DNA from 4 places in the Sedimentibacter sp. genome. Region 1 is predicted to be linked to each of the others. Evidence: riboswitches for the same ligand, from Rfam matches in the RefSeq annotation. Region 1 holds a riboswitch; each other region holds the start of a gene.
What was found. Region 1 has a riboswitch for cyclic di-GMP ahead of AAGU76_RS07120 (copper amine oxidase N-terminal domain-containing protein). Riboswitches for the same ligand answer to the same signal wherever they lie in the genome.

Region 1 (8,130 bases):
CCACATTGTCGAGTGTAACGCTGCCTTCACCGACTCCGTCTCCGATTATAAGATCACCTTTTACAACAACATTTTTAAGTGTTGCTCCGGGTGCGTTAATCATTACGTTTCCTGAAGCTATGTCTGTATATGTGCCTGCTTCCTTTATGTATTGTTTAATCAGGTTATCCATCATCTGTGCAAATTCAGCTCTTGTAATATATGCTTTTGGATTAAGCATGCCATCGGAGCCGGCAACATAACCGGCTTCTGTAAGAGATGCCGTTTCTTCCGCAGCCCATTTGCTCACCATTTCTCTATCCGCAAATCTGTTGAGAATTTCGGTAGATCCTCCTGATAATTTAAAGGCTCTTGCTATAACTGCAAATGCCTCTTCTCTTGTAATATTCTTATCAGGCTCAAGGAGACCGCCGTTTCCCATAAATGTTCCCATTTGAACAGCCTTTGCCATATCACCGTAGTACCATGACGATATTGGAACATCCTTGTAGTCCTTTAAAGCTGCTTGTTCAGCAGCTCCAAAAGCTCGATTTATGATTGCTGCCATTTGAGCCCTTGTAAGATAATCGTTTGGATGTATCTTTCCGTCGTCTCCCTTCAGCAGACCGTTTAATACGGCATTTTGTATTGCTGCACGGGACCAGTTTTCCGGCATATCGGAAAGCATGTTTGTCTCCATTGCAAAAACAGGCAACGGAATCATGGTTATGATCATTGCCAAGGTAAGTAAAATTGCTAATCTTCTTTTATTTTTCATGTTACCTCCTCTTAATATTTAAATAGCTGCTGGTTATGGTCAGCTATAAATTTCAATTACTTTATTACCGGGGTAATTCCTGTTTCGTAGCGAAAGCGTTTCAATATCACCTGTTGTTCTAAATTGCTGATGTTGCCGTGAAGAATGCATACCTGCCTATCTTTTTTCTTTACGGAATAGTTTATGCAGATATACTCATTGTCTATTTCAATGTCTTTAAGGCTAATATTTTTCATGTTGTATTTTATGACCTTTGAATCCAACAGAATTCCGAAGCAGGAAATATGAATCTCCAAATTTTCACCATTATCATCATTCATTAACGCAAATGGTATCCTGATGATCGTGTTATCTACAATAAGCTTTGCGTCCTCATAGTCTCTGAATTGCTTAACCAGCAGAAATAAAAGAAGAATTGCCGCTGACTCAAATACCAAAAAAACAACACCGTCAGTATTATTTAATGATACTTCATTAAGAAAAGAAATCATAACCAAAAGCCAGATACAGATTACAGCTTCAAGCATAAGAATTCTTTTTCTTATTGTGCCCATGACAATTCTTCCTCCACCTTTATTCATATGAAACAAAGTATCATTTCTCACATAAAAAGTCATCACCATTAATTAATGATTTGCATTAAAAAACATCACCCATAAAGGGTGATGTTCAAAATACTGCAAACTAGACAGATTATCTGTCAGCATATTCATCTGCCAGCAGTTTAATAAGTTCTGCCTTGCTGTTTATGTTAAGCTTAGAATATATGTTCTTTATGTGGGTCTTTACAGTATTCTCACTTAAAAACAATTCTTCCGCAACCATTTTATAAGTTCTTCCTTTAAGCAGAAGCTCTACAATTTCGCTTTCCCTGTCTGTGAGATTTCCAATTACAGTGACATTTCTTTTCGCTGACAGACGCTGTTCCTGTGTCATATCCGAAATAATAGTAAGAAATGCATGATTTTTCAACAGCATCAAAAGCTGTTTGTGCAGCACCGGAAGGATTATAAGTATTATAAATATAATGACCAGAGCTGCTATTGATGTATTGCTTTTTACAGAACTTGTTTTAATCAGCAAATTTCCCAGAACCCCACCCAGCAAGACTCCTAGAACATTGGCTGAAAGACCTGCTCCCATGATTTTAGAAGGATTATCATGAAACTCAAGCATTTCGCCAAGTATGCTCCACCAAAACAGATCATACACTCCAAAAGCACCAAGAATCAAAGTGTCAACTGTCAGATAATTTATCAGTGTATTACCAAATGTCATAAATGCGATAAAAGCAAATCCTATCATTGCAATTCCAACAATAAGAATGTATGATCTGTTGATTGAGCCCGGTACATTCTTCATTATGTAAATGGCAGCTATATAAGGAATTGCCCAATACCAGCTTGTCAGCCATTCAAAATTGCTGAAAGCTGGGTTTATGACTCTGTACATCAAGCCTGAATTTACAGTTATTACCACTATGAATATACACAAAAGGCCAAGGGGTTTTTCCAGACTTGAATTTTCCTGACTTTTATAACCATCAGAAACACAAGCTGACTTGCTTTCTTCAACTTTAAGATTAGATATAAAAAACACTCCTATCCCAAGAATTGCTACAGAAATGAATATACCCGCATAAACCGATATTTTTATGGATGTCACATTGATGGCAATCATCAATAAATTGCTGTAAATCAATGAATCTGCGGCGGTTATCATTCGCATGTTTCTGGGAGTGTATTTTTTGAAATAATAACTCCAAGCTGAAACACAGCATCCCATAAGAAAAGAACTCACTGCAAGAAATACAGCCCAAAACGCTGACGGCGGAAATAACAGGACAAATGAACCTGCCATACAGAACAAAACAGTGACCACCATTGTCGTTTTAACGCCTTTCAATGAGCTTACAAACATTCCCGAACTTAGGAGCCCCAAAAAGTGAAATATTACGGAAGCAAACATCATGTTATGCGGATTAAAGTCATATTCAGCTGCCAAAGCATATAGAGACTGACCTTCAAAAGGGAATGCCAACAGCCAAGAAAAAAGCAATGCAAAAACAACAACAGACAAATTTCTGTCATCAATCGATGAAAATAAATACTTACTGATTTTACTAACCACCTGTTTGCCCCTTGCTTAAAATTCATGAAATAACAATACAAAGTATATAATCAATATTGCTACAATTATATTATATCTTTTTGCTGTTAACAATATATTTTAATTTATTGTAACGTTTTTTCCTGTTCATTATTTTAAATATCAAATAGCCCTTAAGATACGTCAACCTTAAATATTGTTAGCAATTTAACTTGTCTCATGGATATTTTTTTAAAATTACCTGATTTAAAATTTTTCATGTTTGCCTTTATATCAAGGAAAATCAGATATATATTTCCTATGTTTTTTATTTTATTTTATATTGTTGTGCAAATTATTTTGCTATTGAAATTTTGTCCAGTTTAGTATAATATTAATTTAACAAATATAGAAAGGATAAACTCATGACTGATTATAATGAAAGCCAAAAGGCCTACGACGCTGAACAGATTGGCTTTAACATCAGTGACGTTGCAAAAATAGTAGGTGTGGTTCCTGCAACCATACGGAACTGGGAAAAAGCCGGCCTCATAGTGTCAAAAAGGAAAGGCAACAATTACAGATTTTATGACTTCCATGACATAGAGCTTCTGAAAAAAATACGTGAGTATTCCAACACTAAAAACATGAGCATTGCAATGATCAAGCAGCTTATGTCCAAGGAACTGGCATCCCGTTCTTCTCAGCAGAAAAAATACTGCAAGGAGCTTTATCACAGCAAACTCAAAAATTACAGGGAAAATGAAGGGTACACGCTTGAAGAAGTCAGCCAGGCAGTTGGTATATCACCTTCATACTTAAGCCGCATCGAAAACGGAAGGACCGGTGTATCATTTGATATTCTGGATAAGCTTGCAACCTTTTACGGGGAAAGCACCATACGCTTTTTTGACATTACAAGCGAAGTTGAAAGGGAGCTTGTCAGAAAGGGAACCGGCATCAATATCCTTACAGGTCTTGAAGGCATCAGCATACAGTCCCTTATTGACAGCAATGAGACTACCTTTGACTCCATGCGCTTTACAATAAGTCCGGGTTGCGGTGACTTCAAATCTCACAGCCACCACAGCGGAGAAGAATTCATTTACGTCTTGTCAGGCAGACTTTTGGTCGTATTGGATGATTTGAACGAATTTGTTCTTAAGGAAGGAGATTCCATCCACTTTAAGTCCACCAGGTCCCATAAGTGGAGAAATCCGGGAAGCAGGGCTGCAGAAGTGCTTTGGGTTCATTCTTACATTTAATGGTGTTAATAAAAAAAGGTTCCGGCAAAAAGTGCCAGAACCCTTAAAGAGGAGGAGATTTATTCAATAGTTATTGTTTCCAGTTCCTGATCCCATTCTACTGTAAGTCCCAGCTGTTCAGCTATGAAACGCAGAGGAACCATTGTTCTGTTGTTCATTATTTCTGCCGGAACATCGATTGCGGCCTCTGATTCATTAACTGACACGGTTCCCTCGGCCAGGCTGAATACTATGACCTTGCCGTCCTTTGTTATTGTCACAGTCTGTTCTTCACTGTTGTAATCAACGTCTGCTCCCATGGCCTCGGAAATAGCCCTTACCGGTATCAGCGTCCTGCCTTCCTTTATTACCGGAGGAGTGTCAAACTTTGCATTTCCTTTTAGGAACAGAACATTTTCCACAGGAATAACTTCAATGCTTCCCAGGCTTGCTAAGCTTTCGGATACCTGTGCAAGCTCTTCAAGCTCTTCTGCAGTATACTTGTTTCTTACAATCTCCTGCATTTCTGCTATTTTAGACTTAAGCTGCAACTTGTATTCATTTTGCTCAATTTTAAGGTTCTGAAGCTGAAGCTTAAGTTCTGCTATTTTTGCTTCATCGCCTGCTGCTTCGGCTGCTTCAAGCTGTGCTTCAACTTCTTCAAGCTTGGCTCCAACTTCGTCCTTCAAAGATTCGATTTCATTTTTGTCGGCTTCTACAGCTGCCTTGGCTTCTTTCCAAGATCTGTCCTTTACATTTCCTTTTCCTGTTCCCTCTTCCGTGTCTTCACCATCTGTCTCTGCAGTATCTTCGTCAATGATGTCATCGGAATCTTCTGCTTCAACCTGGATGTCATCTGCAGCTGCTTCGTTTGTTTGTGTGTCACCATTTAGATCTTCCCCAAAAGCTACAGTTGGAAAAACTAGTGTTAACAGAAGTGCTAAAATTAATGATACTTTTTTTACGTCTTTCATTTTTAGATCTCCTTTTCTAATGTCCCAAAGGGTAATTTTTGGACGAAAAAAGCTCTGAATGGGTCGCCAAACAGAGCTAATACTCACGTATTTGCAAATTTGGTAACCCGGCTACCTTGGTCATGACCTTAAGGCCCGTGGCTTTGCGTCCCCGATTTTCACCGGGTTTGCCTTTATCAGTTCGCTAATTTATTCCATAAGTGGATTATATTCCATTAATAAAATTTTGTCAACCAAATTATTACGTTTTCATGGATTCCACAATTTAATTGCATTGAAACCAGATGTTTGATACAATTTCAGTATTAAAAGTTAAATCACGTATGGAGAATAATATGAAAATAGTAGTTTTGGATGGATATACACTGAACCCCGGAGATTTATCCTGGGATAGAATAATGGAACTAGGCGTCGTAACCGTTTATGACCGCACACCTGAAGAACTGACTGCAGAAAGGATCGGAGACGCTGAAATAGTTCTTACCAACAAATCTCCGGTTACAAGAGAGACCATGGAAAAATGCAGCAATCTGAAATTCATAAGCGTTCTTGCAACAGGTTACAACATCGTTGACACAGCTGCTGCAAAAGAAAGAGGCATTGTCGTTTCGAACATACCCACTTATGGGACTTCATCAGTGGGACAGTTCACCATAGCCTTGCTGCTTGAAATATGCCACCACATTGGTGAACATTCTATATCCGTAAAAAACGGAGACTGGACCAACAGCAAAGATTGGTGTTACTGGAACTATCCTCTCATGGAACTTGACGGAAAAACCATGGGAATAATAGGTTACGGAAAAATCGGACAAAAGACAGGTCAGATTGCACAGGCAATGGGTATGAAAATTCTTGCCAACGCATCACACCCAAATCCGGAACTCGAAAATGAAAACGTTAAGTATACAGACCTTGACACACTAATGGAAAATTCAGACGTCATAGTGCTTCACTGCCCGCTGACTACGAAGACACAGGGAATAATAAACAAGGACAACATTAATAAAATGAAAGACGGCGTAATAATAATCAACGATTCAAGGGGGCCACTGATTGTGGAGGAAGATTTAAGAGACGCTCTTAACAGCGGAAAGGTTGCAGCTGCTGCCTGTGACGTTGTTTCCACGGAGCCGATAAGAAGTGACAATCCCCTGCTTCAGGCAAGGAACATGATTATAACGCCACACATAGCTTGGGCACCGATTGAAGCAAGAAAAAGACTCATGGAATACACCTATGGAAACATTGAAAAATTCGTGGAAGGAAATCCTATAAACGTAGTTAATTAGAGAAAGCTCCTCGTGGAGGAGCTTTTTTGTTACTTGTATCCGTTTTTCTTGTCTATGGCTTCGTCTCTTATTTCTTCCCTCATACCCTTCACTGCCTGTTCTCTTCTCTGATTTTTGGCGATCAGGTCCTGTCTGTCCTTTGAGTTCTCGACATTTTTTATGAGATCTTTTGTTTCCCTGTAGTTGGCGATTGTATTATCAATGTTGTTTTGTATTCTGTCAACATTGTCTCTTCTGTCATCCGGTTTTGGATCGTTTTTCATGATTGTCTCCTTTCGTTTCCCTTTTTTATTATTTCTTGAGAGACGCTTATTATTCTAAGGAAAAATTTGCAATTGAATTTTTTTTTAAATTTAAAAGCTGCTTGGGAATTTCCAAAGCAGCTTTTAAATTTACATATAAGAAGATTTATTATTTTATGAAGCTCACCTGTTTGCTTATCTTCTGGTAGCCAAAATTAAGTTGGGTGTCAACTTATATCGAAAGAATAAAGGCCGCCGGAGCAGCCTTTTGAGTTGACATCTTATTACAGCGTGTCATATTCCATTGGAATGAAATTACCGCTGTCTCTTAATACTTTCAGCCTTGTAACCAGCACGTCCTTGTCCCTGTTCAGGGTACCTGCCTGGTTGACGTGGTTTGATACGTGGTTTGCCCTGAATATACAGTCTTCAAGCTCCATATTTTCCAGCATCAATATGTTTTCTTCAAGAACCTCCATGGGTGACAACATTTGAAAACTTCCTTTTCTTATATCCTCTGCCAGCTCGGATTCCTCTTCAACCACCAGCCGCAGCAGCGAGAAATAGTGGGGATTGATGGCTGAAATAACCTTCGCTGATTCCAGTGCATGCTCATGCATCATTTCCTTGCCGCCAAGTCCGGAAATTATCATGCAGGAAAGCTTGAAGCCTGCCCGAATAGCCTTTTGTCCTGCTTCAATCATCTGAGATTGGTTAACGCCTTTATCCATAAGTGATAGAACCCTGTCTGAGCCGCTTTCCACTCCCATGTACAAAAGCTCTATGCCTGCTTCTCTTACTGATTTAAGTTCCTCTTCGGACTTTCTCAATATATCCAGCGGTCCGGAATATGAACTGATCCTTTTTGCATTCGGGAATTCCTTCTTTATGTAATCAAGCATCTCAAGAATTTTTTCCGTCTTTAGGCAAAGCACGTTTCCGTCAGCGAGAAATATTCTTTCCGCATGACTGTAGTGTGGTTTAAGCCACTCTATATGCTCCTTGAGCTCCCTGTCTGACTTCATCCTGAACTGCTTACACTTGTACATGTAGCAAAACCTGCATCTGTTGTGTGAGCATCCTTCAGTTACCTGTATAATAAGGCTTCTTGCCTCGCTTGGAGGCCTGTACAACGGCATTGAATACATTATAGTCTCCTTCCAAAGTAAGTAATTATATTTATTATATACCAGAACCAGAGTTTTTCAATTAAATTTTCTGTAAATTCAGCAAGGAGCCAATAAAGAGGAAAACTTTCCTCCAATAAAAAATTGTTCCCGCAAAGGAACAATGATTATGACCGATCTATTCTTAATTATAGAATTTGATGTTTGTCAATTTTTGCCTTTGAAAGGAACAATTTTTTAACTTTTTAGCTATGACATGCTTTGGTTGCCGGGCGTAAATGTAGCACAGTCTGTTTCTCTGGCTGTCTTTGCATCGCGGCTCTGAACTTCTATTTTCTGTGCATTGCAGTGGTCTCCCTGTGCATAATAGTAACATGTGTTAACAACACATTTGATACCTGGATTG
Region 2 (8,130 bases), 280 kb from region 1:
TTCAAAACCTCATAGACAAGCTGGACAACGAGCACATCGTGGATTTATTATCCCTTCAGGAACTGGTAACATTCTCTGAAAGGTTTGATTTTTCAGAAGAAACAGCAATGCCATATCTTAAGAGGCAGTTTTCGAAATATGATTTAAACAGCTGCGATACGGTTGTGCTGGGATGCACCCACTTTACGTTTTACAGGAACATGATAAAAAGCCTGCTGCCTGAGGGAGTGGACATCATAGACGGCAATCAGGGAACCGTCAAAAATCTAAAGAAAATCCTTGAGGGATTGAATCTGCAGGGAGAAGGAAGCGGAAACATTACATTCTACAACTCTGGAAGAAAGGTAGAAGATGAGAAGCAGCTTACGGCTTACATGGGATTGTTGAGGAGACTGGATTAGAAGAGACCAGTCTCTTTTTTGTGTGCATTTCGCAAAAGCCGATGTGTGAGAATCATTGCTTTTTATAAAAGGCAATGAATGCTGTGCGTAAGGTTGAATGTTTAAAATTATATTATGGAAATAAATAGAAACAAATGTTATAATTTCTATAGACAATTATATGTTCATAGCATTCTTCAATTACAGCTGCTGATAACTGAACAAAAACTTACAGGTGCAAACATGGAAAATACAAAAACAAAAGAAATCTACAATCTGCTTGAGATGTCCAAGAGCCTGGCTGCGGTAAGACCGTACAAGTCCTACGAATTAAGCAGCGAAGCATACAAAAAATCCAAAGAAAACAGCCTTAGGACAGAGGAAGGGTATTCGCTTGTGGGCATGGCATTTGCCTGCAGAGCAAAATCAGAAATAAATCAGATGCTTGACTTTTCTCTGAGAGCACTGGAAATTTTCGAGGAAACAAATGATGTAAACGGAAAGATAAAGTCTTTGAACCTTGCGGGCATAGCATACTTTTACAGCACAATGTACGAGGAGGCGCTTAAATATTTCTTAGAGGTTTCAGATTTATCTGAACAGCAGGGTAATGATTTCATGCTTAGCTGCGTGTTGAACAATATAGGAGAAATATACAGGGAATCCTCACGAAATGACAAGGCCCTCGAATACTTTTTCGAAGCGCTTAGAATCTGTGAAAAAAATAATTTCAGCATGAACAAGGCATCCATACTTGGAAATATTGGTGAAATATACTTCAAAGAAAAAAAGTATGAGGAGTCCCTTGATTATTATTCCCGAAGCCATGACATACTGATTGAAGAAAAGGATCTGGTGATTTTGGGGGATACCGAAAGCAGGCTGGGGAAAATATATTTTACAGTTAAAGACTTCGCCAGGGCAGAAGAATACTACTTCAGTGCTTTAAACAAACTGGAGTCAGTAAACAACAAGTACTATACCATTGATGTGCTCATGAACATATCAGAGATGCTTTCCGACAAGGAAGACAAAGAAGCCTTCCGATACTGTGAAAAGGCCATGTCCTATGCCGAACAGATAAACGCCAAGAAAAAAATGTGCATGGTCTACAGGTGCATGTCTGAAAAGTATGAGAATAAGGGAGATTATAAATCTTCGCTGGAATACTACAAAAAATTCTTTAATATAAATGAAGAGATAACAGCATCAAACTTAGGAAACAAACTTGAGATACTTAATGTAGAACTGAAACATATCAAAGAAAATGAAAGATTCGAGAAACTCAAAAACAGGCTGGAAGAAGAAATATCGCTGAGAAACAGGGAATTGGAAAAAATCAGAAAGGCAAATGAAACGCTGGAGAAAAGGGCTTATGAGGATTATCTTACCGGTATTCCCAACAGAAGGTGCATAAATTTCTGCCTGAACAATATCCTGGAGGAAGCAAGACAAAACGATGATACCATGGTCGTTTTTATGATCGACATAGATCATTTCAAAAGTTACAATGATTTCTGGGGACATTCAAAAGGTGACAGCTGCCTTAAGGAAGTGGCGGGCTGCATAAGGAACATACAGAAGGAAGGAAGAGACACCTTCGGAAGGTACGGGGGCGAGGAATTTGTATATTTTGCAAAGTCCTTAACTTATGAACAGTCTTTGAAACTTGGAAATTCAATAAGGCATGAAGTTGAAAAGCTTGGGCTTTACTACATATCAAAAGGACAAAGAAAAGCAGTAACTATCAGCATAGGCGGAATTGCAGGCAAGGCATCTTTCATGGGCAGTGTTTCAGCAATTATGGATACAGCTGACAGGGAACTGTACAAAGCCAAGGAAGAAGGCAGAAACACGACGATTTTAAAGTATATTGACGTCAATATATAAAGAATGAATTATAATACTGTTTAATCAGGAGGCACCAATGGAAATAACTATGAAACCCATAGGTTATATAAGAACACCCTACAAGGACGATGCTGACATGCCAAGGCAGCCTGTTACGACAACAATGTATTCGGCACCATTGAAATGCTGGATGAATACATGGAAGGAATCAAGGATATAAGGGAAGGCACCCAAGCTGTAGTTCTTTTTTATTTTCACAGATCAGACAGAGAGTCGCTCATATCGAAAAAGCGCAGCAACAAAGGTGTGTACTCAACAAGATCGCCCCACAGACCCAACAAAATAGGCATGTCCGTTGTAAGGTTTACGAAGGTTGACGGCAATAAGCTGGAATTCACTGGAGTAGACATGCTGGACGGCACTCCCGTACTGGACATAAAACCATATATATAGAACCATAGAAAACCATAGGGGACGGTTCTTCTTGACAAGTAGAATCGTCCCCTATGACAACTGTTTTAATATTTCAATAGTTTTGTTATCGCTGTGTATCATGATCAATCCATCTTTTTTCATTCTTGAGAACTCCCTTGACACAGATGTGCGCTGCACACCGAATCGGTCAGCCAGTTCTCTTTTTGAAATCTGTAAGGCAATTGTAGCTGAATTCTGAAGATTGCTTTGGGAATTCAGGTACTCCATTATCAGGTCTCTCAGCTGCTTATGTTCAACATGGTTCACTTTCCTGACGATATTGGCAGCCCGGTCTGAAACAATCGTTAAGAATTGTTTTAGAATATCTGGTTTTTTTATAAATAGGCTAAATAAATAATGTTTTTTGATTTGAAGCAAGGACCCGTTTGTTTTAGCAATAAAGTTAAACGGGTATTTAGGGAAACTGCCGAATAAAATGTTCCCTCCAATCATATCGTTGTATTCAAAATTATTAACCATAAGTTCATTTCCGTTCTGGTCAATTTTCATATTGACTATACTGCCGGTCAAAAGTATTTCCAGATACAAACAATCGTCTCCTTCAATGTGCAGTACTTCTCCTTTGTTGAAATGTGTGATGCTGAAGCTGCAATTGTGCAGAGCTGTATGTATTTCATCATCATTCAGCTGACTTCCGATGAAAGTATGCTTTATCAATTTAATATATTTCAATTCAAGCCTCCAAAACGTAGCATATGACACGATATGATTTTCGATTATATGGTAAAATTAAGCTGTTGTAAAGTTAAATAAAGTTGAAAAACTTAATATGTACATTTGTTAAATTTTTTTAAATTTTAAGACAGAAAGAAGTGTTAGCTTGAAAAGGGTTTTTCACTATTACATACTTATAGCTGCAGTAATTTACATGATGGCTGGGGCACTGGCAATATTCATGGTTTCCGGGTGGATATCAGATCACTATTTTGAAATCATGGGAGAAAGCACCTTGAATCTTGCAAAGGTTGCAGCAAACGGACTGACTTTAACTGATGAGCAGCTTGAGAGCCTTGAAGGAATAACCTTTGACAAACTCCTTCAAAATGCAAACAACCAGGAGTTGAGCTATCTTTTTAAGACGATTCAGTTAAGTCAGGATGTCAAATATGCCTATGTAATAAGAAGGTTGGATTCAGACAAGGTCAAATATCGTGTAACAAATACAGACAGCGAGTTCTATGAAATGCCTGCCGGGACAATCCTGGACTGGATATGGCTCTTGGATGTCATTGTAAATGAAAAGGAACAGAAAGAGGCTGAAAGTGATCCTCTGTACTACTCGGATAAAAACCGGTATACCCATGTAGACATGGACACTGCTGTCTTATATGATGAAATGAAAAGCGGTTATTTTATCAACCATGATGAATGGGGCGATCAAATTTCAGGGATGGTACCCATTTATACTAAGGAAGGTACGTACGTGGGCCTGCTGGGTGTTGATGTATATTCAGACGGATTTTATGACTACAAGAACAAGGTGATTTTTGTATTGTTTTTGCTGCTGGTTATTCCGACAGTTACTTTATTCATAATATTTCTGAGCTTTCACCTTCATTACAGAAAAGAGATAAAAAAAATCGTGTATAAGGACGATGCAACCGGGCTGTACACCAGAGCTTATTATGAAAATTATGTTATACAGCAGGTAAAAAAACTCAGGCGTAAAGAGGATTCTCTGACTGTTATCATGATTGATATAGATGATTTCAAGTTATACAATGATTTTTACGGACATTTGAAAGGTGATGAGGTAATTGTGCAGGTAGGAACGACATTTCAACGTGAGGTCCAGCTGGCCGGCGGATGTCCGGGAAGATATGGAGGAGAGGAGTTTGTTGCGATTATCCCTAACCTGAGCATAGAAAAAGGGGACATGCTTTGCGATAGTATACGCAAAAAAATTGAAAATCTCAACATCATTCATGAGAACAGACAGCACTACAACATTGTAACTGTCTCCATAGGGATTTATACAGATGAACTATTGGAAGAGTCACTTGAAATCAGAACGCTTATTGATCATGCCGATAAGGCTTTGTATATGGCGAAAAGGGACGGTAAGAATTGTTTTAAGAGAGCAAAGAGGTGCTAAAGGTGAGAAAAAAGAGTTTCCATCTTCCTTCAACTGTGCTATAATTAAATAGTAAATTTTACCATACATACAATAGGGCAAAGCTAATGAAAATTAGCGGCGCAAAGCTTAGAAGTCTAAGGCGACAGCTATGACGGTTCGGCTGCAAAATAAGTTATTATTTTGCAGCCTTTTTGTTTTCTGTGGCCATAGAATAAAAAAACAAGAAAGGAGACTATAATTTAACTCTTTGCAAAATACAAATTTTAAAGCTGGGGGGCTTTAAATGAAAAAATTAAAAAGATTCATTACTGGTGAAAGCGGACAGGTTCTTGTGCTGGCGGCTTTGTTGATGACTGTCTTGATTGGAGTGGCTGCATTGGCTGTTGATGTGGGATTGGTTGCTGCAACAAAGTCAAAGCTGCAAAATGATGCAGATGCTGCTGCATTGGCAGGTGCCATGAAAATTTCATCAGGAAAGTCAGCTGCGGAAGAAACTGCAGTGAGGTATGCCAAGGAAAATGATGACAAGCTTGAAGATTCCAAGATGCTGTCAGAGGCAAATTTTAACATGGGTACTGTATACGTGAAGGCTGATACAGTCAAGAAAACTATTGAAGTTGTATGTACAAGGAAGCTGTCATACTCCTTTGCAAAAATCCTCGGATTTGCTGATACCACAGTATCAGCCAGGGCTGTAGCACAAAAAATGGGGTTTGACGGCGGTGTGCTGCCTTTCATGAACTTTGACAGGTACACAAAAGGCGGCGAAGTTGTAATCTGGGACAATGAAGGCAAGGGAAACAAGGAGCGCCTCAATACAAGGACAGCGGTTTATGAATTCGATCCGCTGGTTGGTGCCGTTCATGGAAACGGAAAGATGTCAAACATAAAAGGCGAGGTCGAAGATATATGCAAAGACGGAGCTCAGGTATACCTGTTAAGCCTTTCAAATGATGAGATGTTTAATGGAAATAACATACCTGTTACAGAAAAAAACGGTAAAAGCGGCAGCTTCAGATGGCCCGGCGGAAACGTGGGACAGGAAAGCATAATAGATTCCTGTTATCTGGTGCTGCTGAAGTGTACGGTCAAATATTACAATAACGGTACAGCTTCTCTGATAATTGACGAAGTGTATGAGGATCTTACACCTTCAGGAATAAGCAACATCAAGACCTATGCAAGCCTGGTGGAATAGCGGCTGTACAGAAAGAACCGTCCCCGATGACAAACCGATGGCAGGATTTGATATTTTATTGCACTTATGATAAAATAGATGTAATAAAACATAAGGCGATAGGAGCGTTAAATGGCAAGAGAAGTTTCTGAAGCAGTTAAAATTACAAAGTCAGCTGCAAGCTACCTGCACAAAAAAGGAAAAATCAATTTAGTCATAGAGTATCCCGAGTACAGGACCAACTGCGAGTGCGCGTTTGTTCAGGTGCCGGAAGTATTGGCAAAAAAGCCCAAGGTAGAGGAAAATTACATAAAGGCTGAAATCGAAGGAATAAATGTATTTTTGTCAAGACAGGTATCCCTTCCGACAGACAGTGATGTAGTTATAGACCTTGATTCCTTTCTCGGAATAAAGAACCTTTCCCTTTCGGGATTTAAGTCGGAGGACTAGCTGATGGAATGGCTCATGCTTAATTTTACTCTGCCTAAGGAACCTTCAAGGGCAAGAGTCAGCGTCTGGAGAAAGTTAAAAAAGTACGGCTCAGTCAGTATAGGGCAGTCTATGTGGGTTCTACCTCAGAATGAAGGAAGCCTTGATGTATTCAGAGAAATTTCTAAGGAAATAGAAGAAAACAACGGAACCGCCTACATCATAAAGGCTGAATTCATGGAGCATCTAAGCACCGAAGAAATAAAGGAAACGTTCAACTGCGCCCGCAATGAGGAGTACAGGGAGCTTTTGGAAAAGTGCGATGATTTTTTTGATGAAATAAATAAAGAAACTCAGAAGAAGAACTTTACCTTCGCCGAGCTTGAAGAAAATGAGGATGAGTTCATAAAGCTTGAAGCGTGGCTTGAAAAAATAGCCGTCAGGGATTTTTTTGGCGCATCGCTTGGAAAAAAATCCCAGGATAAGCTGATGGAGTGCCGAAGACTGCTGGAGGAATTCAGCATGAGTGTTTACGGAACGGAAGAAAAGAGGTTTTGACCAGGTCAAAACCTCTTTTTGTATCTAATTCTGAAGTCGGATTATATTTTTAGCCATGTCTATGCATTTGCGAATAAACGCTGAGGATTATCAAAGGATTAATTCAGATTGATTTTTACCATTATACTATAACAAAAGCTAAACATTCAGATATAATTTAAAATGACAAATTATTGGTCTCGTCTTCATAAATCGACAAAAACACAGAGAACAAGTTGCTAAAATAGTAGTATGTACGGGGTGTGTTGATAAAAAGAATGGCATGGGAATTGAAGGGGGAAAACAAATGGAAGAAAAGGTTAAATCAAGAAAGGTATGCAAGGTTCTGATTATAGATGACAATAAAGACCTGGCTGAAATATTGTGCGATCTTGTGGGGTTTTTGGGACACAAAACAATCTGTGCCCACAGCGGGTATGATGGTATCAAAAAGGCCCGTGAATTCATGCCGGATGCAGTCATATGCGACATAGGGCTTCCGGGTATGAACGGATACGAAGTGGCTAAGACCATGCGCAAAGACTTTAAGCTTAAAAAAATGTACCTAGTGGCTCTTTCGGGATATGCAGGGCCGGATGATTTGAAACTTTCAAGGGAATCCGGCTTTGACAGACATCTGTCAAAGCCGGCGGACATATCGGCCATAGAACGGGTACTGGCTGAAGCAGCCATAAAAATGCAGGAAATATGAAATTTGCATTTCTCCAAAGTATTACTGTAAACATGGAGAGGCTGCAGCAAATGTTAAAGTATGTGCACGAATTGCGCATTACTATATTATACACCGAAGACAAGGAATCGTACGAAACGTTTCCTTGTCTTCGGTTTTTTATACAATATCAATGAATAATGCATATAAGCATTTATTAATTGTGTTGATGAAAACCAGGCGTGCAAGAAACAGAAATTCATTATTTTTAGTATATTGAAAATAGTAAAGCCTTTAAATGTTACAAAAACGAAATAAAAGGTAGTCAATAGATTTTAAAAAACAAAAAAATAACAAAAAAATCTCTTCAAAATTCGATGAAGTTAATAAAACGAAAAAAATTGTTACAAAAAATAAAAATAATACTTGTATGTTTATGAAATATCGACTATAATAGTGACAATTTATATCACAGATTAAAATGAATGGGGAGATTTAATATGAAGAACTATGG
Region 3 (8,130 bases), on a different contig from region 1:
GCATCATCGTGACAAACATAAATGATTCATACATGGGCTTCATTGTAGATTCCGTTGATGAGGTTGCGAAAATTCGTGAGGACAACATATCAAATCCTCCAAGGATGGGTTCCGACTATGTAAACACATACATAACGGGAATAGCTAAGCTTGAGAACAAAATTGTTCTGCTTATGAACCTCAAGAAAATGCTCAGCGAGAAAGAAATCGAAATGATCACAAACACCATTTAGTCAAAAACGGATATGAAGGAGAAATATTATGTATGAAGAAGCGGTAGAACAACTTGAAGAAATTGAATTTCCATGGCTTGTGTTTAAAATAAAAGACAATCTGTACACCGTAAACAGCAAAAAAATAACTTCAATAGTCATGTTGCCGGAAAAGGTGACAAAGGTTCCCAATGTGCCCAAGCACATGCTTGGTCTCATACATTTGAGAGGTAATGTGATTCCTCTTATTGACCTTAGGATGCTTTTCGGTATGAAATCAATCAAAGAAGAATACGAAGAATCAGATATTCACTCCAAGGAAATGGTCATTGTATTTGAAGACGACAATTCATTCATGGGAATACTGGTTGATGAAGTGCTTTCCGTTGAAAACATTACTCAGTTCGAAGATTCGGAAGAAATAAGAAAGATGTACAAGGAAGGGTATGTTAAGGGAGTAGCAAAAGGACAGAAGAACAGTGAAGTGCTGTTGATTCTTGACGAAGAAAAGATAATGACCACGAACTGATATTTATAAAAAGTCTCCTAAAAACTAAATTAAATCTGAACAATGCCGATTATCTATATATAAAACATTACAGGGGTATTATATGAAAATCCAAAATATTAACAACTACATGGGCTACAACAAAAGCAACAAGCCCATAAAGAACGAAGAAAAAGCCAAGGCCAAAAATTATGATGTTATCGATATAAAAAAGACTTCCGTTGAAGGCGACAGCAATGTTTCCAAAGTGAAGAAAGAAATTGTTTCACAGGTCAATAAAGAAACCAGTGAAGAAAAGATACAGAGGATAAAGGAAAGTCTTAACAACAAGACTTACAGCATTGATGTTGACGAAATAGTAAACAAACTTATGAAATAAGAGGCTGATATGAATACTTTGTGTGAAATACTCAGAGAAGGCGCTGAGCTTTATGGTAATTTTTTGGAGCTGGAATATAAAAAATATGATGCGGTCATAAAGGATGACACTGCCTTGTTGGATGAAATAGTAGCCCAGGAGCAGGTTTTTCATTTGAAGATGAGGGGCCTTGATCAAAGAAAGACAAGGCATCTTGAAGAAATCGGAATGAAAAATAAGACCCTGAAGGAAATAATCGAATTGTCCAAGGATGAAAGCAAAGAGCCGCTAACAAAGTCATATGATGAATTGTACAGGCTCATAAACGAAGTGAAAAAAATAAGCAGTCTGTGCAAGACTGTAATCGAAGTAAGGCTTCGAAGAATAGATAAGGCCATGAGCTTGCTGGGACAGAACGAAAACACATATTTAAAGGAAGAAGCAAAAGACAGCGGTACTACTAAAAGCCTGTTGCTTTCTAAAAAAATTTAGAGGAGAAACTATGCTTAGATCAACATTTTTAGGATTCAAAACAGCAACAAGCGCACTGACGGTAAGCCAGAATCAAATGGACGTCGTAGGGCAGAATATTTCCAACGTGAATACTCAGGGCTACACCAGACAGCGGCTTGACATAAATTCTGTTTCATTCAGCACCAGCAACCTTAAATACGGCATAAATGGAGTAATCATCGGACAAGGTGTTGCAGCTTCCGGAGTAAGTCAGTACAGGGATTCCTTTCTGGACCTGAGGTACAGAACAGAGGCAGCAAAGGTCGGAAGCCAGGAAGTACAGCTGGAAGCATTCAGCGACCTGGAGGAAGTGCTTGATGAGATAACCACCGACGGACTTGATGCTCAGTTTTCTGATCTTTTGGAGCAGCTGCATTCGCTGACATCTTCACCTTCTGATCCGGTATTGGAGGGAGTTGTAAGAACTTCGGCAGAATTGCTCACGCAGATGTTCAACAACTATTCAGAGCAGATAAGCACCATAAGGGAACAGCAGCTTACATATCTTCATGACGGAGCTGTAGAACAGGTTAACCAGCTTTTGAAGAACATTTCTGAACTGAATGATCAGATCAAGGCTGACAACATCAGCGGGAATCCGGCCCTGGAGCTAAATGACAAGAGAAACACGCTCATAGATGAGCTGTCAGGCTATTTAAACATAGAAGTTTCAATTGAGCCGTTGGATATAGGCGGCGGAAAATCTATCGATGAGACCGTGATCAAGCTTAAATTGTCCGACGGCAGCAAGGTAAACATTGTTGACAGGGACAAGTATGCAGAGTTTTCATCATCAGTGGAGGACGGCAGCAGCGACGTAAATGTGTTGCTGACAAAAAACATTGATGAGAGCAACACTAACACAAATTTGACCGACTTGATAGACAAGGGGCAAATTGGCGGATATATTAAATTTTTAAACGGCAAGGGCGAATTTGCAGATTCCACTGATGTGGATTCACAAACTAAAGGAGTGCAGTACTACCAGAAAATGCTTGACACACTGGCAAACAAGTTTGCAACGGTCATGAATGAAGTAAACGGTTCTGACAAGCCACTTTTTGACAAAAGAAACGGTGATGCTATAACTGCGTCCAACATCAAGATAGCCGATTCGTGGGCCAAGTCATCAGGATCATACATCAAGAACACTGCTATTAACACAGAAGGGGACAGCACCGGAGCTACAGACAACATACTCACGATGATATCGAAGTTCCAGTCCGACATGGAGTTTAAAACGTCAGACAGCGCGGATACATCTCTGTTTGTGGGCACTTTCCAGGAATTTCTTTCTTTCACCACCACGAGGCTCAACCTTCAGGTGGCAGATATTCAGACATCATATGACACGTATTCGGAGACGCAGTATCAGATAGAATATGCAAGAAGCAGCATGTCCTCGGTGGACTTGAACGAAGAAGGAGTAAACCTCCTTACATACAGCAAATCATACAATGCGGCTGCAAGGCTGATGACAACCCTGGATGAGATGCTTGATACATTGATTAACGAAATGGCAAGATAGGCGGTGAAAATATGAGAATTACAACAAGCATGATGACCGGCAAATATATAAGAAATTTAAACAAGCAGGCCAACGACATGAACTATTTGAATGAACAGGTTTCAACAGGAAGAAAGTTCTTCAAGGGTTCGGAAGATCCGGTCAGTGCCATTAAGGCATACAAGCTCCGTAGAGAATACAGGTCCACAGAGATGTATGATACAAATATCAGCGATGTTGACTCGTTCCTTACGTCAGCAGAAACAAATCTGACAGAAATAAGCGACAACCTGGGAAGGGTGTATACTTCATACCTGCAGGGAATAAACGGTACAATGGGATCTGATGACAGAGAAATAATTGCAAAGGAAATTGAAAATCTGCAGCAGTCCGTACTGGCTTCATTAAACGGAAAGTTCAGTGACAGGTATGTTTTTGGCGGTACAAGCAAAGATGAAATTCCATTTACGGTGGACAGCTCTGGTAATCTCCTTTACAAGGGTGTAAACGTGAATACATGTAAAGACTCTGCCGGCAATGACGTGGATATGGAAAAGCTCATGAATGAAGTAATAAACATCGACATCGGCCTTGGAATGACATTTGACAGCACAGGGAACCTCAATAAAGACACTGTGTTCAATATATCAATGGCAGGCATAAGTTTTATGGGCTACGGCAATGCAACAGATGCTGATGGAAATACAGAGCTTGATGCAGACGGAAATCCTGTGCCTAACAATCTCTACACTCTGCTTGAGAAAATGAAAGAACAATTAAGAAGCTCAGACTATTCACTGGAAAAAATAACCCCCTTCATCAATGAGTTTGATCGTCAGAAAAAACAGGTTCTTGTAGGAATAACCGATATCGGAGCTAAAACAAATTACCTGGATTTTATTAAACTTAGAAATGAAGACATTCAGTACAACCTGAATGAAAAACTGGTTGACGTCGAGCAGGTGGACAGCGCCGAAGCAATTGTAGATTTTTCAATGCAGGAATATGCCTACAATGCAGCGCTATCAATGGGAAACAAGATTCTTCAAAACAGTTTTATTGATTTTATGAAATAATCAAGGAGAGATTTTATGATTGAGCCTCTTATAGAGATTAAAACCATTCCCATGTCCATGGAATTGAAAATTAATAAATCCAAATTTGAAATAATAAGCACCGATGCGACCTTTGAGATGACCAGAGACAAAGGCGGAGTTCAGATGCAGATGAAGCCCACAAGGCTGAAAATCGACACAGTCGAAGCTAGATATTCAGCAGGCATCAAAAGCGCCATGAGGTCAGTTGAGGATAGCGCTCAGAAGGGAATTCAAGCTGCTTATGAAGCCACTGCCAGATATGCCGAAGAAGGAAATCTTAAGCTTGACATAAATTTCATGGACAATCCCAATCCGGAAATTGCCATGAGAAGATTTCTCAGCAGTGTTGATTTCAACATCGGCTTTATTCCAAGCATCGGACCTGATATTTCATGGGAGGAAGGAGAGCTTTCCATAAATTTTGAGATTGATAAGCTTGATTTTGACTGGAATATTGAACGACCGGAAATTAAGTTCATACCCGGCAGCATAGAGTTCATTATAAATGAGTATCCTAGAGTTGAAATAAATTATGTCGGTACACCAATTTTTGTTCCGCCAAGTTCGAATCCTGATTATAAGGCAATAGATACAAGGGTATGAGGTAGATTATGAAAATTAACACGAGAGATTTTGGAGACATTGATGTAAATGAAGAAGATGTAATCAGATTCGACAGCGGGATGTACGGATTTGAAGAATATAAAAAGTATGTAATTTTGAAAGATGGTCAGGAAGATGACATCATGTACCTTCAGTCTGTTGAAAACGCCGATCTGTCGTTTGTAATGATCGATCCCTACGCCATATTTTTAAAGTATGATCCTGTTGTCAATGAGGACGACTTAAATGATCTAGAGGCAAAAAGCGAATCTGATCTTAAATTTCTTGTAATTGCTATAATAAAGGAAAGTTTCAAGGATTCTATTGTTAATTTGAAAAGTCCTGTTGCTATAAATCCGCAGACAAAAAAGGCAAGACAGGTCATACTGCAAAATACATATCCTCTGAGATACAAAATAATCGGAGAGGGGGATTCTGAGTGTTAGTCATTAAAAGAAAAGAATCGGAATCCATACTTATTGGGGATGACATTGAGATAATAATTTCAGAAATCTCCCAGGACAAGGTTAAAATAGCAATCAATGCTCCTAAGGATGTCAAGATTACCAGAAAGGAACTTGCTGAGACTTGTGAATTTAATAAAAGTGCATCGGAAAAGATAAGCAGAATCAGCCTTAGCAGCTTAAGAGACAGCCTACGTAACGCAGACAAGAGATAGGAAGCTGTTTTAAAAGAATTTTCCCGATTGCATTTTATGAAATTTAATATTAGGATGTGCACAGGGCTGCATGTCTTTTTGTTTGGAAATAATTGCAGCTTAAGGCGATATGACAAAAGGCAAGCTATAAGCTCTCAGAAAAAAATAATCAGGCAAAAAGATGACAAAATAATAAAAAATTATAAGAGTACCCTGAATTTTGTGATGCTAAGTTCGAATTTTAGTAATAAGGCAGCAAAAAGAACTGGACGAAATATTGATAATTTAATATAAGCAAATCGGAAAAACAGGTAAAATCAATGCTCAAGGCTTGAGACCAGTTTACTAGATGCAGACAGAAGGTAGAAAATGATTTTTTTTCAAAAATTTTCTGCCTAATTGTGTATATTTATAATCGAATTAATGAATTAAATAATGAGACATGCAAAAATATGCTTTTTTGTATGTCTTTTTTGTTTTGAGCTTATTAATAATTAGACAATGTATGAGGTTGAATAGAAAAAGTAACATGTATTTATATTAATTACTTCTATAATAAAATTACATAAAAAGGTATAATATTGCGAAAAAAGCCAAGTCGAAAAAGCTTGCATTTTGTAAAATTTTCGATTATAATAACTTTTGTTAGCACAAAAGAATATTGTAAATAGTAAACCTGTCGAAAGACAGCGACACAAAGCTATAGGGCCTAAGGATTATCTATGGTTGCCAGCTGCCAATAGTAATATTATACATAATCATAACTATAATTATGACTTATTTAGTTTTATTATTGTCACTTGCAAACATATATTTTATATATGTTTTTTATTATGCCAACTTTTAGGGTAAGGGGAAAATCAGATGGAAATCAGTAATAATATCATTTTAAACTTAATGAATAAAAGTCTGGACGGACTATGGCTGCGACAGCAGGCCACCATGGAAAACATAGCTAATTATTCCACGCCTGGGTATAAGAGCAAATCTGTTGACTTTGAAAGCTTCCTTAAGTCAAATCTGGATAGTTTAAATCAAACAGCTTCAGAAGCAAACAGCAAGATTAAATCAAGCAGTATTATTATCGAAGAAAACGGTGATCAGTCCATGCGCCTTGACGGCAACAACGTTGACCTGGAAAAGGAAAATCTTCAGCTTGCAAAGACGCAGCTACAGTACATGTATACAGTCACTGAAATGAATTCTTATTTTTCAAAGCTTAAGTCAGTTATATCGGAAGGTAAAAAATAATCGGAGGTTGCTATGTCTTTTTTGGAATCATTAAATATCAGCGGATCAGGGCTTACCGCCCAAAGATTCAGAATGGATGTCATATCTGAGAATATTGCAAACATTGATACTACACGTACTGAAAACGGAGAGCCGTACAGAAGGAAGATGGTTGTTCTTTCCGAGGCTAACAGTTTCAAAGACATGATGGTAAAAAATTTAAGCGAATATAAGCCCGGCGGTGTAGAAGTTACTGACATAGTCGAAGATCAAAGCGAATACAAGCTTGTTTATGACCCTGAGCATCCCGACGCAGGACCGGACGGATACGTAAGGATGCCAAATGTGGATTCTCTCAAGGAAACAGCAGACATCATGGAAGCCTACAGGGCTTATCAGGCCAACATAACAGCTCTGAACACAACAAAACAGATGGCTGTTAAGGCTCTTGAAATCGGGAGGTAGAAATGTTTATAGAACCAATTCAGCCTGTTAAAGGCATCAATCAAATAAACGAATTAATAAAGACTGACGGCAAAGGCGAAAGTGGCAACGGCCTTTTCAAATCCATTTTCAACAATGCTCTTGAAGATTACATAAGTGCTGAAAAGCAAGTAGATGAAGACATATACAAGCTTTCTACGGGAGAAAGCGATGATGTGCATAACCTGATGATTAATGTCCAAAAGGCTGAATTGTCTCTGGACCTGGTGCTGCAGCTGAGAAATAAATTTATTGATGCTTACAAAGAAATAATGAATATGGGAGTGTAAACGGAACTCTCATACAGTAGGAGTTTTTAATGGCGGATCAAATCAAAAATATTGGCAAAAGTATAAAGGATTTTTGGATTAAATTGAGCGGCAAAAACAAAAAGCTCATAGTTATCGGTTCATCGGCTGTGGTCATTGCAGCTCTTGTAATAGCAATCATACTAAACAACAAGGATTATGTGGTTCTGTTCAACGACATAGACGATGAAGAAACTGCTGAAGTCATGCAGATACTTCAGGAAAGCAACGTTGACTACAAGTATGAAAAAAGTGGTAATATCCTTATACCTGAAGAGCAGGAAAGCACACTCAGGATGCAGCTTGCCCAGTCCGGTCATCCGCGTACGGGAGCAAACTACGACATATTTACTGAAAACATAGATTTCATGACAACCGACTATGAAAAAAGAAAATATGAACTTTTTCAGCTTCAGGAAAGGCTGCAGGCTTCAATTAAAACCATTGACGGAGTAAAGGAAGCCATTGTGACAATAAATATGCCTGAAAAGTCGAATTTCGCCTGGGAGACGGACAAGTCTGAATCTTCAGCTTCCGTAAAGGTGAATCTCGAAAACGGCAAGAAGCTGTCAACATCGCAAACAGACGGAATCATGCAGCTGGTGGTTAAAAGCGTCGAAGGACTGAAGGAAGAAAATGTGGCAATTGTCGAC
Region 4 (8,130 bases), on a different contig from region 1:
CATAACAACCGATCTGATGGGTACAATTTCTGTCGTGGAACATGATCCTGAAATCCAGCAGACTGGATATGGAGTTTTCAGTGACCTCTTAAGGGTTATAACAAATACTCAGCATTAAGAGCAGTGCTGTAAATTCAAAAAGGGATAGACGTTTGCTGTATCCCTTTTTGAATTAAGTATCATATAGGTTCTTCCCACCAGCCAAAGGCAATGCTTCCTGAAGCTAATCTTGCGGGTGTCTGCGGGTTTGAAAGCATTATCATGAACGATCCGCCAGGGGGGAATATGAACTTGCCCTGCTCGTCGTCAAGCATGGTTACTCCGGGCTGTCCTCTCCTGATAAAGGCAAGCACACCGCCCAGGGGTAATCCACGGACGCTGCTGCCGTACTGCAGTTTGACCTGCGGAGCTGGAAGAGGAACAATTGCCGTATTGGCAGGCGTTACATTTGATGATTCCTGAGCTAAGCCGGGTGGTGTACTGTTAAACCACATCTGAGCTGTATACGAAGTTTGTGAAATGTCGCTGACAGTCCAAACGGTTACGTGAAGGTTCACACTGGAATTTTCCGGATTGTAAAGGCGAGCCCATGTGTTGGTTCCTTCGCCAAAGGGCAGATAATCTGCGTATCCCAGGAAATACTTACCTTCCAGAGACTTTGCAAGGTTAATGGGAACATCCACCGCATACTGCATTTCCTTATGGCTAATTACTGTGTTGCCTGTATTTTCAGGAATGTTGTTCAATAACCGGCTGTTCCTGCTGTAGAACATGTTGGAATTATAAATATCGTTTGATTTTTGATTCTTTCCATTGAGGTAGTTATTCATATTCACTCCATCCTTTAAAAGGTATGGTACAGTATATGTATTGGAAAACACAATGGTGAATTGGTCAATAATTTGAGGATTGCCTAAGTTTTATATGATTTCTTTAAGCTTGTTAAGCTGTTCCACAACCAATGAGGAATTTTCCTCTAAAATACCAAGAAGACGCTCAGCTTCAACAAAGTTGCTGCTGTTGTATGCCTTGATGGCTTCCTTTGCAGCTTCATGAATTTTGGAATGAGGTCCTTCAATTTTTGTCAGGATCTGAGACACCCCTTTTTGTTCTTTGTCCAAAGTCTGAAGCCATTTTCCCAGTCTGCATACGTGATGGTTTCCTACCGTTTCAATTTCAATATTTATATTTCCAAGTATCATGTTGTATACTTTCCATTTCCACATAAGGTGGTCAGTTTTGGATAGCTCAATCATAACTGCATTGTCCACTTTCTTTCTGGAGTTTAAAGCTTTTATCCTTATGTTGTCCAGCGATTGTGATATGTCAAAGAAAGCTTTACCTGTCCTTGCTGCTTCTTTTTTCAGATTCATTGACTTATTGTTTATGGCCATAATGCTGTTGGTCATTTCCTGTGTGGCCGCAGATTGTTCTTCAACATTGGCGGAAATGTTAGTAAAGCTGTCACCAACAGAACAGATTCCGCTGTTGATTGATTTTATGCCGCTAACAGCATCATCCATCTGTTTTTTTGACGTGTTGAAGGAATGTATAACCTTGTCGACTTCTGCAGATGTGTCAGATATCTTGATGTTTAAATTATCAACTATTTCCTGTATATGACCGACTTGCTGTCTTGTGTTTTCGGCAAGCTTCTTAATTTCATCCGCCACAACAGCAAATCCTCTTCCGTGCTGGCCTACTCGGGCAGCTTCGATGGATGCGTTCAAGGCCAGAAGATTTGTCTGGCTTGCCACATCATTTATCACATTTACAATCTTGTTGATTTTTTCTGCTTCGGAGGTTACTTCATCCATCACTGACTTTACTCTGTAGGTTTGATTAATGCTTTCTTCAAGAGATGTGAATGTGCAGTTTATAATCTCCAGGTTTGTTTCGGTGCTGGTTATGGTGCTATTCATGGTTGTGGTGGATTTCTGAACATATTCAGAAATGTCTGCTGTGGCAGCATTCAGTTCCTCGCTGCTTGATGCCAGACTTTCAACCATTTCCATTTGCTGGTTTGCATCTACTATCATTTCCTTAACGTAATCAAGACTTGTCATATATTGCAGCAATTCATTAACGCCAGAAAGCGTCATTATGTCGCAAGACTCATCTTCTTTTATTTTTTCTGCTGCAGCTTCAATATCTGCTGGGTTTTTACTTCCTTTATTTCTCCTAATAAACATAATTCCTCCATATATTTGCTATCTGCTTGCCAGTTTTTCAACAATTAAGTTATCGTACTTTATTGTAAGAAATTAAGCATTTGGTAAAAATTTGCATAAAAACCGTTATTTATTCCAGTTGAAAGCAGTTGTCAGATTCAAAACTGAAAAAAGAGCTGCACCTTTCTTCGTGCAGCTCCTAAAAGTAAATAATCTTAATCCTTTTTCTGCCATGAGCCATCAGCTGTGCAGATGTAATCTCCGTCTTGGTTTTTGATTACAGAACCCACAGCATGACTCTGATTGTTGAATACACAAAATGTATTGTCGGCAGCAGTGCCTACAGGCCTCTTTGAAACTGACTTGACTTCGTTGGGTTGTGTTATCACATTGACAAAAATGTTGTTTCTTTCATTATGATTTATCATGGTATCAATCCTTTCACAATTTAGCGACAGTAAGACACGCTTCGTTTAAAAATTAAATATAATTAATTATATTCCTTAATATTATTGCTGCATTTCATGACTATATTACCTGCAAAAAAATGATTTTATGAATAAAGCAAGCACAAATTTTATAATATGCCATAATTGGATAACTGGATTAATATCGGAAAAGTTCATTTTAAGTCTCAAAAAACTGCCATTTGACAACTTTATTTATTAATGTTATAATCAACCTACGTTAATGGTGGGTGATTAAAATGGCTGAAAATACAAAAAATATTGCAAGCAATAGAAAAGCATATCATGAATATTTCATCGAAGAAAAGTATGAAGCAGGGATTGTTCTTGTGGGAACTGAGGTTAAGTCCATAAGACAGGGCAAGGTTAACCTGAAGGACAGTTTTGTGAATATTAAAGATGGTGAAGCTTACGTGTACAACATGCATATAAGCCCTTACGAAAAGGGAAACATATACAACGTTGACCCGCTAAGGCCCAGAAAACTTCTGCTGAACAAACGTGAAATAAGAAAGATGCTTGGGCTTGCAACACTGAAAGGATATTCACTCATACCGTTAAGCTTATATCTCAAAAATGGTCGTGTAAAAATGGAACTGGCTGTAGCCAAAGGCAAGAAAAATTATGACAAGCGTCAGGATATTGCCAAGAAGGATGCAGAAAGAAGAATCCAAAGACAGGACGATTGACATTTACGGGGGCGTAAATGGTTTCGACGGGGATATAGAAGGAAGATAAGCGAGTCGTTGTCGCCAAACAACGCAAAAAGTGGCAACTAAAATTAAACGCAAAAGAAAACAATAACTTAGCATTCGCAGCGTAAGCTGCTAGCTTGTTCCACTTAGCCGGCCTGTAGGCTATACTGGGGCATCATCTAAATCAGGGAACTGCTTGAGGGGGCTTCGACCTTAAGTTGAGCAATCGAAGATAGCCGATACTATAGCCTGACGATAGGCGATAGTAGAGGCGAAACAAAAATTATCGTCTGCACTCGGAGAAAGTCTTGTGGAAATATTTTCGGACGTGGGTTCGACTCCCACCGCCTCCATCAAGTATTGACTAACCCCATATGTACGAGCGATAGCGAAGTACAGATGGATGGTAGGGTCAACCGCAACGAGCACCAAATTTATGTGAGCGAAAGCGAACAGATAAATTTGTATGCGAGACTGCGCAAATGCGGCTGGAGCCGCAATGAACGGTGAACAATGAATAATGAACAACTAAATATGACAGCTAAGTTAGCCGCATATTTGTACTGTTCAATGTTCATTGTTCATTTTTAATTATTACATAAATCTAATCTAAGTTTAGAGTACAAAGAAAGACACCATATAAGGTATTTAATCATACTGTTAATATTTTGGAAATTTCCAAAACAGTCATATATAAGTTGTAAAACAATACAATTAGTAATATGGGCAGCAATGACCAAATGAAAGTATTTGGACGCTTTTTCATTTGTGGAGCTAATAGCGTAACCGACCGGTTTATTTAGGTCGGTTTTTTATTATATATATTCTTTTTGAAAGGAGGCTAGGACGAAAAATTGTTTGCATTAAAGCGACTTCACAGCTTAAATAATAAGTTGCTTGTCAAAAATTATTTTATAAGGTAGGGAGAAAAAATGAAACAAACAAAAATTTCTTGGTTAAAAATTTTTGAAGTTACACTTTTATTATTGCTTTTTGCATCTCCGGTCATTGCTGCAGCAACCGAAGGTTCGTCTGCCGTCAATCGTACACCCTTTCAATTTCCTTTAACAAATATGTATAAGGAAATAACAACAGAATCAGAATTTTACACATACATACTTAATTCTGTATCCGGCAGTGTCAGCGTTGATGGTAATATATCTGAAGTTTCCGGCAAAGAATCCTTTATGGCGGAATATGTGGTTCCTGCCAGCGGACATCCTGCCGGTACAATTTATGCATGGTTGATGAATGACCAGGAAAACCTGTATGTAACTTTTGATGTAACTCCTGACAATACCATGGATGGCAACGAAGATTATGTTAAAGTATATATAAAAACAAATGATGTTGTTAAGGTTTTTAAAGTTTCACTTTTAAATTCAGTATGGGGTATGCCGGGCTTCATCACTACCGAACGAGCCAATTATGACCATAAGGTTTATGAACTGAAGATTCCATTCAGTGAGATGGGTCTGGCTGATGATCAGAACAAAATTCAAATAGCTTTTTCTGCTTACGGCACAATGGCAGCACCCATACCTGTAAGTTTTAAAACACCTGATGAGTACTACTCAGGCGGTATACCACTGGGCATTGCTACCGGTCATTTTAACAATGACGATTATCTTGATATAGTCGCTGTCAATGCCAATGAGAGCAATTTATCTGTTTTGCCCAATAACGGTGATGGGACTTTTGCAGCTCGTGTTGTTTCAGCTGCCGGTTACTCCCCACATTCTGTTATAGCTTGTAATTTGAACGGGGATAATTTGGATGATCTTGTCATCAGTGGCAGCGGAGGAACTTACGCATTTGTATCCATCGGAAACTTTAATTTTTCTCCATTGATTCCATGTGGTTCAGGGTATTCTTCTGCTGTAGGAGATTTTGACAATGACGGGGATAACGATGTAGCAACGACAGATTGGAACCAGGACAAAATTTTTATCTATTCGAACAACGGGGAAGGAATCTTCACTGAAGCACAGTCAATATCCACATCGAATTATCCTCAGGCAATCTTTGCAGAAGATATCAATAATGATGGAAAACAGGATTTGATAGTTGTTTTTGGAGACCGCTTTGACGTCAGTACCATGGAGATCCGTTTTGGTGACGGTTCCGGCCATTTTCCAGATCTACCATCCAGGATAATAATGGACATCGGTGAAATTATCGGAGGGGGCATGCGTTATTCAGCCGGTGGTGCTACTGCAGCCGATTTCAATGATGACGGGAATATAGATATAGCGTTCCTGTATTTTGATGATATGCTGAATTTTTCTGAATACGAAGAATATGCATCCGTACTGCTTGGTGACGGCACAGGAAATTTTGCAACAAGCGGCAGTTGGAGTAATTTCCTTCTAAATCTCGGACCAATTGACTCTGTTGCAGGCGACTTCAATAATGATGGCTATATGGATTTGACAGCAGCCAACAGGTACAGCAAAAACATTTCTATTCTTGCTAATAGCTGGAATCACACACTGTTCCCTAAACAGGATTTTAGTCTCAACAATCAGCCATGTAATCTTGCCACAGGAGATTTTAATGATGACGGGATGTTGGATATAGCTATGACAAATTGTGATAATGGAAATGTATTAGTTCTCATCAACAGTACCGGCAATAGCAGCACACCATATAGCTATACTGTAACCTTCAATAAAAACGGCGGTGATACGGATGCAATTCCGGCTGCGATTGAAGTGGAAGAACCTGCGTCTTCAGTGGGCAGTCTGCCTGAGCAGCCTACGAGAACAGATTATACTTTCGCTGATTGGTGGACCGGCAATGGTATTGCAGATGACGGAATAGGAGTGGATGGCGAAGATGGCTGGGGAACAGCATTTTTAGCTAATACAACAGTTGACGACGACATAACTGTATATGCCAAATGGGTAATAAAACCAGCAGATTCAACTATTGATCCCACTTATGCAAGTTTTGACAAATACAGTGGTTCATCTAATTATAAGGATATTGCGGTAACCATAACTGCACAAAGCACTACAATGAGTGCTATCAAAAACGGTGATATAGTGCTTGTGGATGGAACAGATTATTCAGTAAGCAAAAGCACAGTAACCATAAACAAATCCTATCTGGAGCAGCAGGCTACCGGAAGCATAACCTTAACCTTCGACTTTAGCGAAGGAGCAGACCAAGACCTTATTATAACAGTATATGACAGCACCCCTTCATCAAGCGGGGGAGGAAGTCATTACACTCCATTAACTGTTACCTGGTCTAATCTGCCTGAAGGTACTCCCGGGAAGGCATTCTCACATAAGTTCTTAGCGTCGGGAGGAACCCGGCCGTATAAGTTTAAGGTAACTGGCGGCTCACTTCCAAAGGGTTTAAGCCTGGCGGAGGACGGCACCTTCAACGGTACGCCGATACTGCCCGGTACTTACAAATTTACGATTACAGTTACAGACAACAAAGGAAAAAACGCCAGCCGGGAATTTAAACATATAATCAAATTGGGGCCAAACCAGACACTGATTACTCTTACTGTAAACAGCACTCAGGCTACTATTGATGGTCAGCCATACACGCTGGATGCCGCGCCTTATATTGAAGCAAGTACTAACCGTACCCAAATCGGTATCCGCTTTGTAAGCGAGGCGCTGGGCGCAAATGTTCAGTGGCTGCACGATTCCGGACAGGTAAAAATAACAGACAGAGATAGGGAGCTGGTACTCAATATAGGCAAAAAAGAAGCTATTGTGAACGGAAAGAGCGTTAACCTTGACAGTGAATCTGTAATACTGCCGCCCGGCAGAACCTTTGTTCCTTTACGCTTTATCAGTGAGACATTGGGAGCAATAGTAGACTATGATGAGGTTAGCATGATAATCACTATTATACGGTAGTTGGTTTCTGACGGTTATTTGAAGCAGCAGTATAAATAGAATAGAAAATGAAACTGAACGATGGCCGGAAATTTATACTGTCAGAAAAATCTGCAAATACTCGTAATATATAAGTTGCTATGAAAAATATAAAGTGATAAAAAATAAGCAGCGCCTGGATATCATATAGAGATACCAGGCGCTACTTATTTTCTTGGATACCCATTCAAAACCTCTCGGTAATGATTCAACATTCATTTAATTAATTACTACCCTACCAGCATCTTTACTCTTGTGTGGTTTAGCCGCTTTATATAATCTAACTGTTAACGGGTTAGACCACGATTCAACCAATACAACTGGTAATTGTGCTGACTCTGTTAGAACTATAGAAAATGATGTTGTATGATATGTATACCCGATGGTTATATCTTTAAACATAAATTTGAAATTTTTTTTTAAACAAATTTTCGAAAATGTTTGCCTGTTCCTCAATATTAGAATATTCATTATGCTATTTACTTTGGATTAATCAATGGTTATAATTAATCAAGCAAATAACGGAGGTTGAAGCATGTATATGAAAAAATATCCGTGCGTTTATATGCGCGGCGGCACAAGCAAGGCAGTTTTCTTTCATGAAAAGGATTTGCCGGCAGATAAAGAGGTTTGGGATGACATATTTTTAAAGGTAATGGGAACACCGGATGTCAAACAAATTGACGGAATGGGCGGAACTGTATCATCAACCAGCAAAATAGCCATAATTTCACCTTCGGATGTAAAAGGCGTTGACGTTAACTATACATTCAGGCAAGTTGACATAGTAATTCCCAATGTAGACGGCAGTGCAAACTGCGGAAATATTTCTTCGGCTGTGGGACCTTTTGCCATTGACGAAGGTTTGGTAAAGGCAGTGGAACCTGTAACAGTT

Region 2: linked by a shared signal. The riboswitch ahead of AAGU76_RS08275 (pilus assembly protein TadG-related protein) and the one ahead of AAGU76_RS07120 (copper amine oxidase N-terminal domain-containing protein) in region 1 are both predicted to bind cyclic di-GMP.
Region 3: linked by a shared signal. The riboswitch ahead of flgB (flagellar basal body rod protein FlgB) and the one ahead of AAGU76_RS07120 (copper amine oxidase N-terminal domain-containing protein) in region 1 are both predicted to bind cyclic di-GMP.
Region 4: linked by a shared signal. The riboswitch ahead of AAGU76_RS01160 (FG-GAP-like repeat-containing protein) and the one ahead of AAGU76_RS07120 (copper amine oxidase N-terminal domain-containing protein) in region 1 are both predicted to bind cyclic di-GMP.

Annotation. Positions count from the first base shown of each region.
Region 1 is NZ_JBCFAS010000002.1:100,740-108,869, forward strand. Features, by position in the region: gene AAGU76_RS07100 (GLUG motif-containing protein) at 1-757, opposite strand, end outside; gene AAGU76_RS07105 (hypothetical protein) at 814-1,311, opposite strand; gene AAGU76_RS07110 (helix-turn-helix transcriptional regulator) at 1,451-2,887, opposite strand; gene AAGU76_RS07115 (cupin domain-containing protein) at 3,271-4,110, shown strand; gene AAGU76_RS07120 (copper amine oxidase N-terminal domain-containing protein) at 4,170-5,063, opposite strand; cyclic di-GMP riboswitch class I at 5,162-5,245, opposite strand; gene AAGU76_RS07125 (D-2-hydroxyacid dehydrogenase) at 5,399-6,355, shown strand; gene tlp (small acid-soluble spore protein Tlp) at 6,385-6,618, opposite strand; gene AAGU76_RS07135 (radical SAM protein) at 6,882-7,745, opposite strand; gene AAGU76_RS07140 (DUF1540 domain-containing protein) at 7,974-8,130, opposite strand, start outside.
Region 2 is NZ_JBCFAS010000002.1:380,413-388,542, reverse strand. Features, by position in the region: gene murI (glutamate racemase) at 1-401, shown strand, start outside; gene AAGU76_RS08300 (tetratricopeptide repeat-containing diguanylate cyclase) at 624-2,270, shown strand; gene AAGU76_RS08295 (hypothetical protein) at 2,308-2,451, shown strand; gene AAGU76_RS08290 (TrmO family methyltransferase) at 2,430-2,684, shown strand; gene AAGU76_RS08285 (Crp/Fnr family transcriptional regulator) at 2,736-3,398, opposite strand; gene AAGU76_RS08280 (GGDEF domain-containing protein) at 3,547-4,821, shown strand; cyclic di-GMP riboswitch class I at 4,888-4,971, shown strand; gene AAGU76_RS08275 (pilus assembly protein TadG-related protein) at 5,087-6,001, shown strand; gene AAGU76_RS08270 (CC/Se motif family (seleno)protein) at 6,113-6,430, shown strand; gene AAGU76_RS08265 (Chromate resistance protein ChrB) at 6,434-6,967, shown strand; gene AAGU76_RS08260 (response regulator) at 7,254-7,658, shown strand; gene gltB (glutamate synthase large subunit) at 8,117-8,130, shown strand, end outside.
Region 3 is NZ_JBCFAS010000003.1:481,575-489,704, forward strand. Features, by position in the region: gene AAGU76_RS14060 (chemotaxis protein CheW) at 1-233, shown strand, start outside; gene AAGU76_RS14065 (chemotaxis protein CheW) at 262-741, shown strand; gene AAGU76_RS14070 (flagellar biosynthesis anti-sigma factor FlgM) at 824-1,099, shown strand; gene AAGU76_RS14075 (flagellar protein FlgN) at 1,109-1,570, shown strand; gene flgK (flagellar hook-associated protein FlgK) at 1,581-3,119, shown strand; gene flgL (flagellar hook-associated protein FlgL) at 3,131-4,174, shown strand; gene AAGU76_RS14090 (DUF6470 family protein) at 4,190-4,798, shown strand; gene AAGU76_RS14095 (flagellar assembly protein FliW) at 4,807-5,244, shown strand; gene AAGU76_RS14100 (carbon storage regulator) at 5,238-5,477, shown strand; cyclic di-GMP riboswitch class I at 6,116-6,197, shown strand; gene flgB (flagellar basal body rod protein FlgB) at 6,321-6,707, shown strand; gene flgC (flagellar basal body rod protein FlgC) at 6,720-7,151, shown strand; gene fliE (flagellar hook-basal body complex protein FliE) at 7,154-7,459, shown strand; gene fliF (flagellar basal-body MS-ring/collar protein FliF) at 7,489-8,130, shown strand, end outside.
Region 4 is NZ_JBCFAS010000001.1:242,996-251,125, forward strand. Features, by position in the region: gene AAGU76_RS01130 (hypothetical protein) at 1-118, shown strand, start outside; gene AAGU76_RS01135 (DUF6143 family protein) at 180-830, opposite strand; gene AAGU76_RS01140 (methyl-accepting chemotaxis protein) at 921-2,192, opposite strand; gene AAGU76_RS01145 (hypothetical protein) at 2,387-2,599, opposite strand; gene smpB (SsrA-binding protein SmpB) at 2,878-3,327, shown strand; RNA gene ssrA (transfer-messenger RNA) at 3,335-3,689, shown strand; cyclic di-GMP riboswitch class II at 4,050-4,134, shown strand; gene AAGU76_RS01160 (FG-GAP-like repeat-containing protein) at 4,266-7,217, shown strand; gene AAGU76_RS01165 (PrpF domain-containing protein) at 7,771-8,130, shown strand, end outside.